4 regions of the Sporosarcina sp. FSL K6-5500 genome follow, and region 3 is predicted to be linked to each of the others. Evidence: riboswitches for the same ligand, from Rfam matches in the RefSeq annotation. Region 3 holds a riboswitch; each other region holds the start of a gene.

Region 1 (4,237 bases), 1.2 Mb from region 3:
CTATCTTGTCTTTATTCGAGAAATATGACAGAATTGAAGAGAATGAAACTATTTATTTGGAGGGATACGGAATGAGCACACCAAAAGATCTGCGTTATTCTGAAGAGCATGAATGGGTAAAAGACGAAGGTGGTAACTACCGCATCGGTATTACTCACTTTGCACAATCTGAACTAGGCGATATCGTATTCGTTGAACTTCCATCTGTCGGAGATGACATCAAAGCGGACGAGCCTTTCGGAAGCGTTGAATCTGTTAAGACAGTATCAGAACTTTATGCACCAATCAGCGGAAAAGTAATTGAAGTGAATGAAGGACTTGAAGACAGCCCTGAATTTGTCAATGAATCACCGTATGAAAATGCATGGATGATCGTTGTTGAACCTTCAAATGTTTCTGAACTGGATGAACTTATGTCAGCTGAAGCGTATGAAAAAATGACTGTCGGAGAATAACTAAGACAAGGCGCCGGTACTTTTTCGGCGTTTTTTGCATCTTTATATAAAAAAGAGCGAAGGAGGGGCTTCTTGTGTCGGATGAAAGAGTAATTATCGTCGAGGGCGGTTCGGATAAGAAACGTTTGGCACGAATACTTGTTGAGCCTGTCGAAATTATTTGTACGAACGGCACAGTAAGTCCTTATCGGCTTGAAGAATTGCTTGCACCTTACGAAGAACATGAACTATTTGTCTTCGTTGATGCGGATGAAGATGGAGAAAAGACCCGTGTTTTATTCAAAAGAGAGTTCCCGGCAGCAATCCATTTGTACACAGAAAAGGTTTATCGGGAAGTGGAGACGACCCCATACAAAGTGTTGGCTACAATACTACAAGGTGCGGATTTTAAAATCAGACCGGAATTTCTAATTTAAAGGATGTAGAATTAATGGAAACTTGGACACGCGAACAATGGGAGATGGCTTTGAAAGAGTCTTCAGTGGCAGCGTTTTATTTATATACACCAATGTGTGGAACTTGTGCAGTCGCATCTAAAATGATGGAAGTTATTACCGTCATGAGACCGGGAATACCAATCGGGAAAGCAGATTTGAATTACGTACAAAATATTGCAATTGACTATGAAATCGAAAGCGTTCCTTGCCTTCTTATACAAAAGGATGGCGTTTTAACCCATAAAATTTATGCATTTCAATCAGTACCGTATCTACTTGAAGAAATAGATTGACAATAGATATGGAACTTTGATATACTTCGTCTTAACATTCAATTGAATAGGTCGCTCTTATTAAGAGAGGTGGAGGGATAGTGCCCTGCGAAGCCCGGCAACCGTCACGTAAGTGAAATGGTGCCAAGTCACACAAAGCATACGCTTTGAAAGATGAGAGATTGGACAACGTTTATTTTCGATAACGTCAAGCCTTTCTGCCCGTCTGCAGGAAGGCTTTTTTGTATTGAAAAGTGGAAGGCGCCGCTCAGCCCTGACAGGCACAAGTCAGATTGCGAAGGGGGCGTACCTAAGCCACCACAGCGAACTGCCTTGTGACCCGAGGGGGTGGCGCCTGAAGCTAGACAGCAAGAAAAGCGGAAGGTGCCTGCAGCTCGACAACGAGAAAAGCAGAAGGCATCTGGCGTCTGAAGCTAGACGAAATTAGTAACAAAACAATTTTTCTGAGGTGAAAAAAATGATTTATTTAACGGATATAAATAAACGATACGGTGAAGGGCCAGGCAGTATTTCAGCAGTCGAAAATGTATCGCTTGAAATTACTGACGGTGAGATTTTTGGAGTCATCGGCTATAGTGGGGCAGGAAAAAGTACGTTGATTCGACTACTGAACGGTCTTGAAATGCCAACGTCAGGTAGTGTTAAAATAGGAAGTCTAGAAATATCAGCAATTAAAGGGAAAGAGCTAAGGGAAGCACGACAAAAAGTGAGTATGATTTTCCAACACTTTAACTTACTGTGGTCTAGAACAGTGAAGGAGAATATCGCTTTCCCTCTTGAAATCGCGGGTGTACGAAAAGCCGAGCGTGATAAGAAAGTGGCGGAACTGATTGAATTAGTTGGTTTGGCTGGTCGTGAAAATGCATATCCATCCGAATTGTCTGGAGGTCAGAAACAGCGCGTAGGGATTGCTCGTGCGCTTGCAAACGACCCTGAAGTCCTTCTTTGTGACGAAGCGACTTCAGCCCTTGATCCAGAAACAACGGATTCAATACTAGACCTTCTAACAGGAATTAATGAACGACTTGGACTGACAATTGTGCTTATCACACATGAAATGCACGTTATCCGGAAAATTTGCCACAGAGTTGCAGTTATGGAGGCAGGGAAAGTTGTTGAGTTGGGAGATGTCCTGGATGTGTTCCAATCACCGAAGGAACCGATCACAAAGCGGTTTGTCTCTCAAGTGACGGAACCCGTGGAGGCGAAGCAGGCAATGGCGCATATTAAGGAAGAATTTCCTGCCGGCACGCTTATCAAGCTTGTATTTGTAGGGGAGCGGACAGAACAACCTGTGCTCGCAAGTCTTATTCGGAAATTCACTGTCGATGTGAATATCGTGCAGGGAAACATATCCCATACACATGGCGGGGCATACGGCACACTGATACTTCAGTTGCTTGGAGATTCCTCAATCATTGAGGAAGCAATTCAATACCTCAATGAAAATGATGTTCAGACGGAGGTGATCGGTAATGATTGAAAACCTTTTTCCGAATGTCGACTGGACTAAAATGTGGGAAGCAACAGTGGAAACACTCTATATGACTGCGGTTTCTACATTGTTCACTTTAGTTATTGGGTTAGGACTTGGAATTTTACTCTTCCTATCTAGTCCCGGTCAACTTTGGTCGAATAAGTTGGTCAATATTATATCAGGAGCATTCGTCAATATTTTTAGATCCATTCCGTTTATCATATTAATCATTTTACTTATTCCGTTTACGAAATTTCTTCTTGGTACAATCCGCGGACCGGATGCAGCGATGCCGGCACTTATTATTGGAGCGGCTCCGTTTTATGCAAGAATGGTGTTGATTGCATTACAGGAAATTGATAAAGGTGTAATTGAAGCTTCGAAGTCAATGGGAGCGAAAACGAGAACGATTATTTTTAAAGTTCTTATACCGGAATCGATGCCTGCACTTATTTCAGGAATTACTGTAACAGCGATTGCACTCGTCGGGTACACTGCTATGGCTGGGATTATCGGAGCAGGTGGACTTGGGACTCTTGCATACTTAGATGGTTTCCAGCGTAGCCGGGAAGACGTTACACTTGCTGCAACAATCCTTATTTTAATTATCGTTTTCATCATTCAATTCATCGGGGATTTTGCGGTGAGGAAATTCGACAAGAGATAATAGTTAGTACAGTAATATCAGGCCTAGCCTGTAAATTATATAAAAACATAGAAAAAGGGGAGAAAAAATCATGAAAAAGCTTTTAGGGGGAATAGTATTAGCAGTACTTGTATTGGCATTGGTAGCTTGCGGAGCGAAAAATGACAGCGATGATAAAAGTACAAGTGGGGAAGACAAAGCTGACAAAGAAACTGTTGAAGAAACGGAAATCGTCATTGGTGCATCTAACACACCGCACGCAATCATTTTAGAAAAGGCAGCACCGATATTGAAAGAAAAAGGAATTGAACTTGTCATTGAAACATACCAAGACTATATTTTGCCAAATAAAGATCTAGAATCAGGCGAATTGGATGCGAACTTCTTCCAGCACATTCCTTATTTAGATCAACAAGTAATTGACCACGGTTATAAGTTTGCGAATGCAGGAGCTATCCATATCGAACCGATGGCTGTTTACTCGACGAAATATAAATCAATTGATGAACTTCCAGACGGTGCAGTTATTATTTTTAGTAACTCAGTAGCTGAACATGGCCGTGTCCTATCTTTGTTAGAGTCGGCTGGGTTAATCAAATTGGCTGACGGAGTAGATAAAGTAACAGCTGAAGTGAAAGACATTGTTGACAACCCTAAAAATCTGGAATTTGATGCGAATTACGAACCATCACTTTTACCACAATTGTATAAAAATGATGAAGGCGATGCAGTAGTTATCAACGCAAACTATGCAATCGATGCAGGTTTGAATCCACTTGACGATTCTATCGCGATTGAAGAGACAGAGTCGCCATATGCAAACATCATCACAGTAAGAGAAGGCGATGAAAATACTGAAGCAATTAAGATTTTGGTTGACGTGTTGAAATCGAAAGAAATCCAAGACTTCATTCTCGAAGAGTGGGGCG
Region 2 (4,237 bases), 1.7 Mb from region 3:
CCTGCTCTCCTCAAGTCCTGTCGCAATCGTTTCAGTTCCATCGTGAATCCCCCGACTAAGGAGCACAATTTCAGCTAGCTTCTGATCAGCGAATGACAGACCGCCTTTAATAATTGGATCCAATTTCTCTTCAGTTTCCGTACTGACAGGAACATGAAGAAGTGAAGAGGAAGGTTGAACAATCAAACGGCTTTTATCAACATGTAACTGAATTTCTTCTAATAGCGTTACTTTTTTATCCAGATCCGCTCGCCACACATTTCGACCGTCAATGACACCCGCCGCAAGTACTTTGTCTTGAGGAAAACCATATTTTTGTAGCAATTCAAGCGAATCGCCATGAACAAAGTCTAAACCAAATCCGTGTACTGGCAGCGCAACAACTGCTTCATAATTAGCTACTTTTTCAAAATAGGTTTGTAGGATAATCTTTAATTGTGGCACTGCTTCATGAATTGCTGCGTATGCCTTTTGCACATGTTGGAAATCCTCTTCTGTCAACTTACTTGTAAGAATCGGCTCATCAATCTGAACCCACTCAACGCCTGCCACTACAAGCTCTTTCAATACTTCAATGTACAACGGCGTAAACTGTTGCAATAAAGTAGAAAAATTCTCTTCGCCAAAAGATTTTGCCAGTTTAATATATGTAACTGGGCCTAGGATAACCGGCTTGCCATCAATACCCAGCTTTTCTTTTGCTTCCTTATAAAAAGCGAGCGGGCGGTTCTCTACTAATTGCGGCGTTACACCTTCTAGTTCCGGAACAATATAGTGATAATTTGTATTAAACCATTTTGTCATCTCTGAGGCAACCGCATCTTTAGTTCCACGCGCAATTGCAAAGTATGTTTCCAAAGGTACTTTACCACCCGCATACTCGAAGCGTTTTGGTACGACACCAAACATAATAGATGTGTCCAGCACATGGTCGTATAATGAAAAATCTCCAACCGGAATTAGATCAACACCGAATTCTTTTTGTTTCTGTAGACTTTCTAAACGAAGCGTTTCCGTTGTTTTCAGTAGCTGTTCTTCTGATGTTGCCCCATTCCAAAAACTTTCCAACGCCCTTTTCCATTCACGTTTTCCACCGATTCTTGGATATCCACTAGTTGAACTTTGTACTTTTACCATTGTATGTTAGCCCCTTTATTTTTTATTGTATTTTTTCAACCTGTTTTAATACACGATACTCTCGGTTTGGACCACCTCCCTTGCTACAATCACGTCCACTTTACCGTGTATATACTCCGTCAAATTCACAGTCATGTCATAGCGCATAAAGGGAGTGATTAAATAGATGCCATGAAAATGCTCCAGCGCCACATCGATCAATTCTTTCGAAACCTCTAAACCTTCTTTCGTAGACTGCTCACGATTACCATCAGATAAAGCCATTCTTGCACGTACTTGATCCGTCAACTTAATGCCTGGTACCTCATTGTGTAGAAATTCGGCGTTTTGCGATGAAGTCAGCGGCATAATTCCGATGTAAATTGGCGTCTCAATATGTTTTGTTGCCTCGTATACTTCAATTATCTTCTCCGTGCTATAGATAGGCTGGGTAATAAAATAGTCGGCTCCCGCTTCTATTTTTTTCTCTAATCTCTCCACAGCACGATCTAAATGACGCACGTTCGGATTAAAGGCCGCTGCCACAGTAAAGGATGTTTTCTGTTGCAATGACTTTCCAGACTTTGAAATGCCCTCATTGAATTGCTTTATGAGTTGAATCAATTCAAAGGATGTCACATCGAAAACGGATGTTGCTCCGGGGAAATCACCAATTTTCGTAGGGTCCCCCGTAATCGCTAGCAATTCAGTAATACCCAGTGTGTGTAATCCCATGAGATGTGACTGTAATCCAATTAGATTGCGATCTCGGCATGTAATATGGACCAAAGGTGTTGCACCAATCTTTTGTTTAACAAGAGAAGCCATTGAAGCGTTGCAAATTCTTGGCGTCGCTAGGGAATTATCAGCCAGTGTAATGGCATCCACGCCTGCATCCTTTAACGCCTGAGCCCCCTCAAAGAACTTGCCCGTGTTTAAATGTTTGGGCGCATCAAGTTCAACAATTATCGAATGTCTTTTTCTCACTGTTTCAAGCAATGTTGGGGGTTGAGATTCCTTCAATTCAGACTCCACAACCTCTGTCTTTACCTCCTTCTTCTTAACAAGCTTTTCTTGAATTGGTTCCCGAATTGTAAGTCCTTTCACTAGGGCCCTAATATGTTCTGGCGTCGTCCCACAACATCCTCCTATTAAACTAACTCCTGCCTTCCGAAAACTCAGTGCGAACTTCTCGAAATATTCAGGCTCATTTTCGTAAAAAAGTTTCCCATCCTTATATCCTGGATAACTAGCATTCGGATACACCGAAAGTAAAGCACGCTTCATCAACGGCACAGTTTCTAGAGACTTCAGCATATGGTGAGGGCCAAGGCGACAGTTAATGCCTACTATATCTGCACCTAAATCCTCCAACTGCTGTAAGGCATCTATGAGCTCTATCCCATTTTGGAGCACCCCCGCCTCATGCATTGAAACATTCGTAATAATCGGGATATCTGTCTCCTCACGTGCAATTTTGAGCACGGTTGTTAATTCATCAAAATCGTAATAAGTTTCTAAAAGTAGGCCGTCCACTCCCTCAAGAAGTAAGCAATATAGTTGTTCCCTAAAACTGCGCTTGATTTCATCCTTTGTTCCAATGGATGTTCGAGATCCATGAATACCCCCGATAGTTCCAAGGACGAACGTATTTTTACCCGCTGCTTTTTTCGCAATTTGAACTGCGGCTTTATTTATCTTTTTTACACTGTCCTCTAACCCATGACGTGCTAACTTGATATAATTCGCACCATACGTATTAGTTTGAATAATATCCGCACCTGCCTCTATATAGGCTTGGTGGATGCGAAGCACTTGATCTGGATGTGTCAAGTTCAGCTCTTCAAAACAAAGATCCACACCGTGTGAATAAAGTAGAGTTCCCATTGCACCATCACCGATCAAAATTCGTTCTTTCATAGTATCTAGTAAATTCACGACTATCACTTGCTCCTTTCACTTTCCCAAAGTCCCGTTCCGGAAACTCTCTTCATCATTCTTCAAAATATGTTACTTAATGGGAAAATTAGTTAAAATAAAAAGAGCCTCTTCCTATGTTGAATAAAGGAAGTAGACTCTAAATCTGAATAAGTCTTCTCCTCATCTACCAAGTCGTGTTATCAACTTGCTGGAATTAGCACCATGCCATAAAATGGCGGTTGCTGAGGTGTCATCGGGCCAGTCCCTATACCTCTCTAGATAAGAAAAACTATTAAATTGGATTTGCTTAGTTACGTTATTACAGACTTTACATCATTGTTGGAAAATTAGCAACACCTTTTTGGAAAGTAATTAATTTATTTCACAGATTCAGACTATTGCTTGCCACTTTAAACAACATAGTTGCTAAACAGCCTTTCGCCATCCTTCATTTAAATTCTTACGTCCCTCTTAGCTTAAATAGGTCAATCAAGGTACCAATAAGTCACTTCTGTCAATTGATCCTTTTCCAGAATTGATTGCGTAACCCGCCGCTCTTGCTCCCCCATCCTAAGTGAGCTAAATGCACATAATAATAATATTAATAATGAGTCCATTAACCACTGTCCCCTCTGTAACCCTGCATATAATAAACTATAAGAACAATAACGAACGACCCGTTTACTCAGTTGTTGTTCCCATCAAATTGAAGGGAGGTCATTGACTTGAAAACTTCCTTGGGCATCTGGATTGGTTGGTTAGCAATAATTTTAGCGGCTATAGGGTTCTTTTATGCTCCTTATTGGTTAGGTGGTGGCGCACTCGTTTTAGGCTTAGTCTGTTTAGCTTCTCCACAAAAAGCATTGGCATGGATTTCAATCCTGCTTGGAGCCATCGTATTATTAATCACGATGTTCCAGTAGCCGGATAATTAATGATACTTCAAGGTATGTTTGGGCTCCTACCATACATACCTTTTTTATTTAATTTGTATGCTTACGATTTACTAGTTAGTTTTTTTGCAGTTCGGCCACAGCTGAACAGTAAATTATGTATAAAAAAACAGCCCAGTGAAGCGAGTAAATATCGCATCATCGGGCTGTTTTCTGTTTTCATCTTTTTATTATTTCATTCCATTTAAATTACTTTTTCAAGAAATACTCCTCAATATCATCCAGCATTAAGTTCGCTGCTAATACAC
Region 3 (4,237 bases):
CTTGTTGAATACATTTCATCCCTTTAACGGTGATTAAATCAACATCTCCAGGTCCAGCTCCAACTATAAATACTTTTCCCATTCTCATCTCTCCTCTCACCGCTCAGTTCTACAATAAAATCATCGTTATGAATGAATCTCTTCTTTTTGCATTCCTGCAATTAATACTTCGATCACTTCCGGTCGGCTAAATGTCGATGGCAGTTGTTCTCCCTTACGAAGCATTTCTCTCACTTTTGTTCCCGACAAGATCACATGGTGACTGGCATCATGCGGACAAGTTTTTGGTGTTGCCATGTTACCGCATTTATTGCAGTAAAAGCTATGCTCGAAAAATAATAACGTGATCCCAAGTTCTCCAAGCGTAAAGTTGCTAAAGATTTTCTGAGCATCATACGTACCGTAATAATTACCAACACCCGCATGATCACGACCGACGATAAAGTGTGTGCAACCAAAATTCTTTCGAACCATCGCATGAAAAACAGCTTCTCTTGGTCCGGCATAGCGCATTGCTGCTGTAAACACACCTAAAAACACGTGCTCTTTCGCATAATATTTTTCTAGTAAGACTTCATAGCTTTCCAGGCGCACATCTGCTGGAATATCATCTGATTTCGTTTCACCTACAAGGGGATTCAAAAATAATCCATCTACAATTTCCAATGCAGTCTTTTGAATATATTCATGTGCCCTATGAACTGGGTTTCTCGTTTGGAAACCGACGACTGTTTCCCAGCCTAGCTCTTGGAATTTCCCTCTTGTTTCAATCGGGTCATATAGGTACTCCGAAAACTCATTCAGCGGCCTTCGCTGAATCAGTGTGATGGTTCCACCCAGGTAGACATTAGGGCGCTCAAACAACTTCTTGACGCCTGGGTGCTCACGGTCTGTCGTTTGATAGACTAGTTTAGCTTCTTTTTCCTTATCTGGTGTGAAAATATCCGATACTTCGAGAACACCATAGACAACTCCATCTCTCACCAATTTCACAAATTTCCCAACAGCGATACCTTGTGCGTTCACCTCTGTCGTTGGCAATGTAATCGGAATTGTCCAAGGTACTCCAGTAGATAATCTCATTGTTGTAACAACAGAATTGTAGTCTACTTCTGTAAGAAATCCACTTAAAGGGCTATAAGCACCCGTACCAATCAAATCCAAGTCACTACTAGCAATTTCGTCTAATTCAACTGTTTCAGTTATTCCTTCGTATTGAAAACCAGGATTCCAGCGATTAATTAATGTACCACCATGCGGTTGACTCAAACTCATTTAAATTCCCCCATTTTCGTTAGCATTATGCAAGCCACACTCTGTCTTCGCCTGATTTGCCCAGCGCCCTGACCTCGACCCCGTCGTTGTATCCCCTTTGAATGTGCAGTGTGAACAACCGATACTGGGATAGCCTTGGTCATGGAGTGGATTATATGGCAAATTATGTTTTTTTACATAATCCCAAATATCAATCCACGTCCAATGAATCAGCGGGCAAATTTTAACCGATTGAAAGGTTTCATCTTTGTTCACAAAGTTTGTCTGACTTCTTGATGGTGATTGTTCACGCCTAAGTCCTGATAACCAAGCGGTCGTACCGCTCATTGCTTCACGGAGTGGAATTACTTTCCTCATATGACAACAACGATCCGGCTGTCTTTCCCATAGTCGATCGCCATACTTGTCAGCTTGTTCCTCAACCGTTAAGCCGGGAGTCTTCATTTCAATTACAAGCTTTGGATAACGTTTCTTTACTTCATCGATTAAGGTATGCGTTTCTTGAAAATGAAATCCGGTTTCGAGAAAGACCACTTTAGCAGTTGGTTTTATTTGCGAGATTAAATCTATCATTACGATACCTTCAACCCCAAAACTACACGCATATACAAGTTCATCGTCGTATTCTCCGTAAGCCCATCGCAAGACGTTTAACGCACCTTTTGACTCGTCATCGATTGGAAAAACTTCACTAGTCTCAGCCCAAGATTTGTACGTCAACTTCGCCATACTAATCCCCCCTCTAAACTCAATAACTCTATTACATTATCTTTTTTTAAAAAAGGCGACTTTAATCTACTATTGATTAAAGTCGCCTCTAATTTTTTAGTCAGCGAATTGTTCGTATGTTCACGATTGTCCATTAGCTTCTGGATTTCCAGTCGGCATGTGATTAGCGTTTATACTAACTTTATTAATCCTATGTGTCAAGTAGGTTTAAATACATTCTATTCCTAAAACCCCAATATGTTACGCATTTTGTAATTTTTTTAGATATAGTTATTTTCTTTTAAATAAGAAACGATGACTTTGACAGACTCTACAATATTTAATTGATTGGTATCAATGATTATTTCCGGGTTAACAGGTTCTTCATAAGGAGCATCAATTCCTGTAAAGCCTTTAATTTCACCCAATCTTGCTTTCTTATAAAGCCCCTTCGGATCCCGTTCTTCACAAGTTTCTAAACTTGCCTTAACGTATATTTCGATAAACTCATCGGATTTGACAATTTCTCGCACCTGATCTCGATCTTCCTGATAAGGCGATATGAATGCTGTCAATGTGAATAAGCCAGCGTCGACCATTAGTTTTGAAACTTCACCGATTCTGCGAATATTTTCCGTCCGATCATTTGGACTAAACCCTAGATTCTTATTTAAACCGTGCCGGACATTATCTCCATCCAGTCGATAAGTATGAATGCCTTTCGCGTGTAACTCTGTTTCTAGCGCTACTGAAACTGTTGATTTCCCTGACCCTGATAGCCCAGTGAACCAAAGAATAGCACTCTTATGGCCCTTTAGTTCTTGACGATTTTTTTTTGTTACCTCTGATTCATGCCAAACGATATTTGTAGACTCTGTCATTGTTTGCCCCCCTAAATCATTTGTTTCAGTTTAATTTTTATATACAAAAAAGACACCTTTTTCCGATTCAAATAATCGATTAGAAAGTTGCCTTTAGTTGTCTAATTAGCATGTATGAAATTGTTAAAATGATAAATGACTTACAACCTTTACAGTAAAGAAATAAAAAAACCACTTCTAAATAGAGCAAGAAGAGGTTAATAGAATCGAACACATATTACTCCTCTTATCTGCTAAACTTTCGTTTACTGGAATTGGCACAGTACTAAACAGTCTGTTGCCGAGGTTTCATCGGGCCAGTCCCTCAACCTCTCTAGATAAGATATAAACTATTAAGTTGAGACCAATACTACATTATCGAAAATTCAAAGTCAATGACTTATCAGAATTTATTTTCAATCATATCAGTTTAGTTGGAATTAAAGGCGATCTTCTTGCACATATAATAGGCACTTTAAACTACTTTTCAGTGCGCTAGGAAACATGTTAGTTAACTCTCACTTAACCTTTCGTTGTTCTCATCGGTTTTCTCTATTTCCTTTTCATAATTATTTTTCCAATTAACAAGAAAGATTCCTGCAAATATTAGTAATCCACCAAAAAGGATAGACCAGGTTAGTCTTTCATGGAGTAAAAACCATCCTGTGAGTACACCGAAGAATGGCGCTAAAAAAAGGAATGCACTAGTTCGTTCTTGATTACCTCTTTGGAGAAGATAAAACCAAATAGAAAACTGAATAATTGAGGCTGCAATGGTAAGCCATAACAAAATCAGGATAGATTGAGTAGTCATTTTAAAGAAAGTCTCTTCCAGTAGTAAGCTTCCCAGAAAGAGAATTAATCCACCAAAAAGCATTTGATAGGCTGTCATTACATACGTATCAAATTTGAAACCATGTATTTTTATCAATAGCGTAGCAATCGCCCATGAAACAGCCGACAAAAGCCCTAATATGGTACCGACTTTAAAGTCAAGATGTGAACCTAACGTGAGAAAAACCCCGATAAAACCTAACAGTACACCTATCCATTGCTGAATATGGTAACGCGATTTTAAAAAAAGCGTCCCAAAAACGACAACGAGTAAAGGATTCATAAACGTTAGGATAGACGTATCTCCAGAAGTGATTGTACGCAGTGCCATAAATATACAGCCCATCACAAAAGCTGTTTGGAAAAGTCCAATTAGAACAAGCCACACCCAGTCGATTGCTTTTACTGGATGTGGCTTGTTTAAGATTTTAACGATAGTTGCCATAATAATCCCTGCAAGCGTAAAACGCAGAGCGACTAATAGGAGTGGAGATGAATAGGCTAACCCTAACTTCCCTATTGTAAAAGAAGAACCCATTAGTCCAGTCGTCAAAATCACT
Region 4 (4,237 bases), 920 kb from region 3:
TCAAATTTACTTTAACACTAGTTGCTGTTTTTACACTTGGCCTAGTTTGGTTATTGAAAAGGGCTCGCTGAAAATTAATTTGTACGGGGGGAATAATTGAATGTTGTATCGCAGAAAAACGTACACGGTTGAACCAGCGATGTACGAAACGTTTACCCACTTTTTCCATACCTTTTTGCTTCCGAATCAGCTGACGCATGGAGCGCAGCTGGTTGGACGGTGGGTCAATGAAGAACAGACGGAGATAATGGCAATGTGGGCATACGATAATAGGGCTCATTATGAGACAGTGGACGCTAGCATTCGAGCATCGGAAATGCATGCTGAAGCGCAAAATTATCGGAAATCATTAGCTCCATTGTTTATCTCTTCAAATGAAGATTTTTTCACTTCAACGGGAAATTACGGGCAATCCCCACAAATCGTAGCTGTTAGTGGTTACATTGTAAATGAGGAAGGACATGTATTACTTGTACGGAACAATCACCGAAATGATACATATGAAATGCCGGGTGGGCGACTTGAACTTGGCGAATCCTTGAAAGAGGCGGTTAAACGGGAAGTACTAGAAGAAACAGGTATCCACGCAGAAATTGGTGATATGACGGGTGTTTATCAAAATATCACGTCAGGCGTTATCTGTATGGTTTTTCGTGGGAGAGCGGTGTCGGGTGTACCAGCTGCGCAGCCTCCTGAAACGATTGATGTACAATTCGTTGACTTTGATATAGCAGAAGTAGGAGACTGGGTTAAACGCCCACAATTCGCTTCTAGGGTGGATGATGCTCGAAATAGCGATACGATTGCTTATGAAAGTTATGAAGTGAGACCGTATAGATTGATTGAGCGCTCATGAATAATCTCACTTGGGTTGGAAGTGAAAAGGACTTTGTCGATGAACGAGATGTACGATGGATTAATCGTGTAGCGGTTGGTCGATTTGGAGGTAATTCTTCAGCGGGACAAACCAAGAATGAAGATGGCTGCGTTATTTGGCAAAATGAGGATTGGGAATTAGCGGCTATTTTGGATGCACATAAAAGTGCTGAAAGTGCGGAACTTGTTGTACAAACACTCGGGCAGCATAAAGAAAAATTGGTGGAGATTTTAGATATGAAGGGTCCTCCACGATTTAAACGTTTGGAAATGAAGTTACTTGAAATTTTTCAATCTGAACAATTTTTGAATGAATGCAGATGTGCCATGGGAGAAACGGCTTGTCTTATCGTTGTCAGGAAAGCTAATTACGTTTGGTGGTTTTCGGTTGGAGATTGTTTAGTATATCTGTTCCATTCGGAATTAATTGCCCTAAATCAGTTTCAACTTAACCAAAGGCAATTCTTTGAATGGATTGGTCAAGTGAATACGTTTGAGCAAGCAGTACCATGCTACACGTCAGGGACAAGGGAAATGAGAAAAGGGAACAATCTTATTTTTTTGACGACTGATGGTTTAGTGGAATGCCCGGGGGAACCTTTTTTGGATCCGTCAGATCTCGTTGCCGTGCTGAATGAAAAAGAACTTGATAAAGGGATTTCGCAGTTATTGATGGAAATCGAAAGACAAAATGTACGAGACAGTACGACAATTATCGCATGGAATGTGGAAGTAGAAAAGGAAGGTAGCATCCCGAGCGATTATCTCGGATGAAGGAAAAATGACGGGAGGAATTAGATATGGAAGCATCTGAATTAATTGAAATCAAAACCCTTTATTATAACTTAATTCTTGCATGGAATAATCGCGATGCTAAGAGCATGGCTGATCAATTTACAGAGCAAGGCGAATTGATTGGATTTGACGGAAGTCAAGAAATTGGGCGAAATACTATTTTTGCACATTTAGAACCGATATTTGTAGATCATCCAACACCTCCATTTATCAATGTCGTTAAAGATGTGTACTTTCTGAGTGCTGAAGTTGCGATGTTGCGTGCAATCGTCGGGATGATACCTCCGGGCGGAACAGAACTTGACCCAAATTTGAATGCTCATCAAACACTGATTGCAGTAAAAGAAAAGGATGGATGGAAAATAAAACTTTTCCAAAATACACCGGCCCAATTTCACGGAAGATCTGACTTGGTCGAGCGGATGACCAAAGAATTGAAGCAAGTATCTGATGTAGGCTGAAAAAAGTGCCCCGCACCAAGATAATACCAGTGCGGGGAGTGTTTTAGTTACTGTTCATGACAAAGGTAATCATTTTCTCTTCTTTTCATTTGAGTTCATTCGTTCGCGTTTTGGTTTCAGGGAACGGAGTTCAGCAAACTCGCGGGCTATTTCTTCATTCATGTCGCCCGGTTTTATTTTTTGGTTTTTCGGCGTTTGTGGTAAAGACCGTGCATTATTTCCGCCAGTTTTATTGTCATCTCTTCCCATAGTAACAACTCCTTTCATTTTTTCAGTGCCACGTTAATATGGCTTTCTAAAGAAATATTATTCAGCAGTTTTCATGCTGAATTAATGTGGAAATTAAAATAAAAATGTTTCTTTTGATTATTATCGTCAAAAAAGACGGTTTACAATAGTAGTTTTAATAGTATAATAGTAAATAATTGAATATTCTTATCAAGAGAAGCTGAGGGATATGGCCCTGTGAAGCTTCAGCAACCTCTGACTTAGTCAGGAAGGTGCTACCTCCAACAAGATTTTTTCTTGAGAGATAAGAACAGAGTGCCCAAATTAAACCCTCTTGTCTTATAGAAAAGAGGGTTTTTTATATTGAATCATTTGATTCAAACCAAAGTGAAAAGGGAGAGACGACACATGCCGATCAATGTACCGAAACAATTACCAGCAGGAGAACTATTGAAGAAGGAAAAAATATTTGTGATGGATGAAGAACGCGCAACGTCCCAAGATATACGGCCTATGAACATCGCCATTTTAAACTTAATGCCTGAAAAAGAAAGAACAGAGTTGCAGCTGCTACGTCTATTAGGGAATACACCGCTACAAGTAAATGTTACATTTTTGAACACAGCAACTCATGATTCTAAAAACGTTAGTAAAACGCATTTAAACGCATTTTATACAACATTTGAACATGTGAAACATCGTCGTTTCGATGGACTGATTATTACGGGTGCCCCGATTGAGCATTTAGAATTTGAAGACGTTAATTACTGGAAAGAAATAACGGAGATTATGGAATGGTCAAAAGAAAATGTAACCTCTGTTTTACATATTTGTTGGGGTGCCCAAGCAGCACTCTATCACCATTATGGAATCGGGAAATTTGAATTGCCGAAAAAATGCTCAGGCGTTTTTACGCATCGACTATCCGACCCAACGATTAATCTTGCACGTGGTTTTAATGACGAATTTAAAGCACCGCATTCACGTTATACATCCGTTTCAACTGAGGAAATAAAAAATGATCCCCGTCTACACTTGCTTGCTAAATCAGAGGATGCAGGGGCATTCATCGTCATTTCTAAAGATAATAAACATATTATGATCACAGGTCATTTGGAATACGATGCGGATACGTTGGCGGAGGAATATGCACGTGATTTGCAAAAAGGAGTCGGTATTGATATCCCGGAAAATTATTTTCCGAATGATGATCCAAGCAAAGAGCCGTTGAATACATGGCGTTCCCATACGCATCTACTCTTCTCCAACTGGCTAAATTATTATGTGTATCAAGAAACACCTTATGAATGGGAATAACTAGTTAATGACAAATGTATCAATTAAACCACGTCTGTAGATTAACCATTTATTTGCATAAAATACTGGTGAGTAGGGCTTGATGACCTTCATTTTCACTGCATTATTTTCGGCCCGCTTTCGACTAACTATTCATGACAGATTTACTGAGGGGTCCGAGTGTGGCTAGAAGTGACTCCGTCACTTCTAGCCACACTCTTTTTAGTAATACTATTGCGAATAGTTGCCTGTCGCGTTCCTACACTATTCAAGTGGAAAATGCAGTTGTTTTGGAAGAATAGAATAGATGACATTCTATGAAGGGTGTAAGTGCCCGAAGATGCAATTTCGGGCACTCTTGGACGATGTACAATGCGATCCTTTCTTACTTTTAGCAAAGATTATACATCTAATCATGTGATACCTTATAGCAAGTGCCACTTCTTTACTAAAAAAAGAAAAAACCATATAGAAAGCTTCAGCCGCCAAAATTGCATCTTTGGCGGCTTTTCTCCGACTTGGATGTCAGCTATTCTTTCATCAAAAAAAGCATAAGCACTACAAGTACTTTTGCATCCAGA

What was found. Region 3 has a riboswitch for S-adenosylmethionine ahead of cysC (adenylyl-sulfate kinase). Riboswitches for the same ligand answer to the same signal wherever they lie in the genome.
Region 1: another riboswitch for S-adenosylmethionine. It lies ahead of MKX62_RS12755 (methionine ABC transporter ATP-binding protein); the one in region 3 lies ahead of cysC (adenylyl-sulfate kinase).
Region 2: another riboswitch for S-adenosylmethionine. It lies ahead of MKX62_RS10465 (bifunctional homocysteine S-methyltransferase/methylenetetrahydrofolate reductase); the one in region 3 lies ahead of cysC (adenylyl-sulfate kinase).
Region 4: another riboswitch for S-adenosylmethionine. It lies ahead of metA (homoserine O-acetyltransferase MetA); the one in region 3 lies ahead of cysC (adenylyl-sulfate kinase).

The regions. Positions count from the first base shown of each region.
Region 1 covers NZ_JBBOTP010000001.1:2,667,800-2,672,036, forward strand. The annotation lists gene gcvH (glycine cleavage system protein GcvH) at 72-455, shown strand; gene MKX62_RS12745 (toprim domain-containing protein) at 530-871, shown strand; gene MKX62_RS12750 (thioredoxin family protein) at 886-1,185, shown strand; SAM riboswitch class I at 1,240-1,345, shown strand; gene MKX62_RS12755 (methionine ABC transporter ATP-binding protein) at 1,643-2,668, shown strand; gene MKX62_RS12760 (methionine ABC transporter permease) at 2,661-3,329, shown strand; gene MKX62_RS12765 (MetQ/NlpA family ABC transporter substrate-binding protein) at 3,400-4,237, shown strand, end outside.
Region 2 covers NZ_JBBOTP010000001.1:2,214,725-2,218,961, reverse strand. The annotation lists gene metE (5-methyltetrahydropteroyltriglutamate--homocysteine S-methyltransferase) at 1-1,137, opposite strand, end outside; gene MKX62_RS10465 (bifunctional homocysteine S-methyltransferase/methylenetetrahydrofolate reductase) at 1,183-3,054, opposite strand; SAM riboswitch class I at 3,214-3,322, opposite strand; gene MKX62_RS10460 (hypothetical protein) at 3,762-3,959, shown strand; gene MKX62_RS10455 (ABC transporter substrate-binding protein) at 4,179-4,237, opposite strand, start outside.
Region 3 covers NZ_JBBOTP010000001.1:3,898,176-3,902,412, reverse strand. The annotation lists gene cobA (uroporphyrinogen-III C-methyltransferase) at 1-82, opposite strand, end outside; gene sat (sulfate adenylyltransferase) at 127-1,275, opposite strand; gene MKX62_RS18530 (phosphoadenylyl-sulfate reductase) at 1,276-2,004, opposite strand; gene cysC (adenylyl-sulfate kinase) at 2,265-2,864, opposite strand; SAM riboswitch class I at 3,088-3,188, opposite strand; gene MKX62_RS18520 (DMT family transporter) at 3,355-4,237, opposite strand, start outside.
Region 4 covers NZ_JBBOTP010000001.1:2,980,125-2,984,361, forward strand. The annotation lists gene MKX62_RS14325 (hypothetical protein) at 1-71, shown strand, start outside; gene MKX62_RS14330 (NUDIX hydrolase) at 101-856, shown strand; gene MKX62_RS14335 (protein phosphatase 2C domain-containing protein) at 853-1,650, shown strand; gene MKX62_RS14340 (SgcJ/EcaC family oxidoreductase) at 1,677-2,132, shown strand; gene MKX62_RS14345 (hypothetical protein) at 2,202-2,381, opposite strand; SAM riboswitch class I at 2,565-2,671, shown strand; gene metA (homoserine O-acetyltransferase MetA) at 2,769-3,677, shown strand.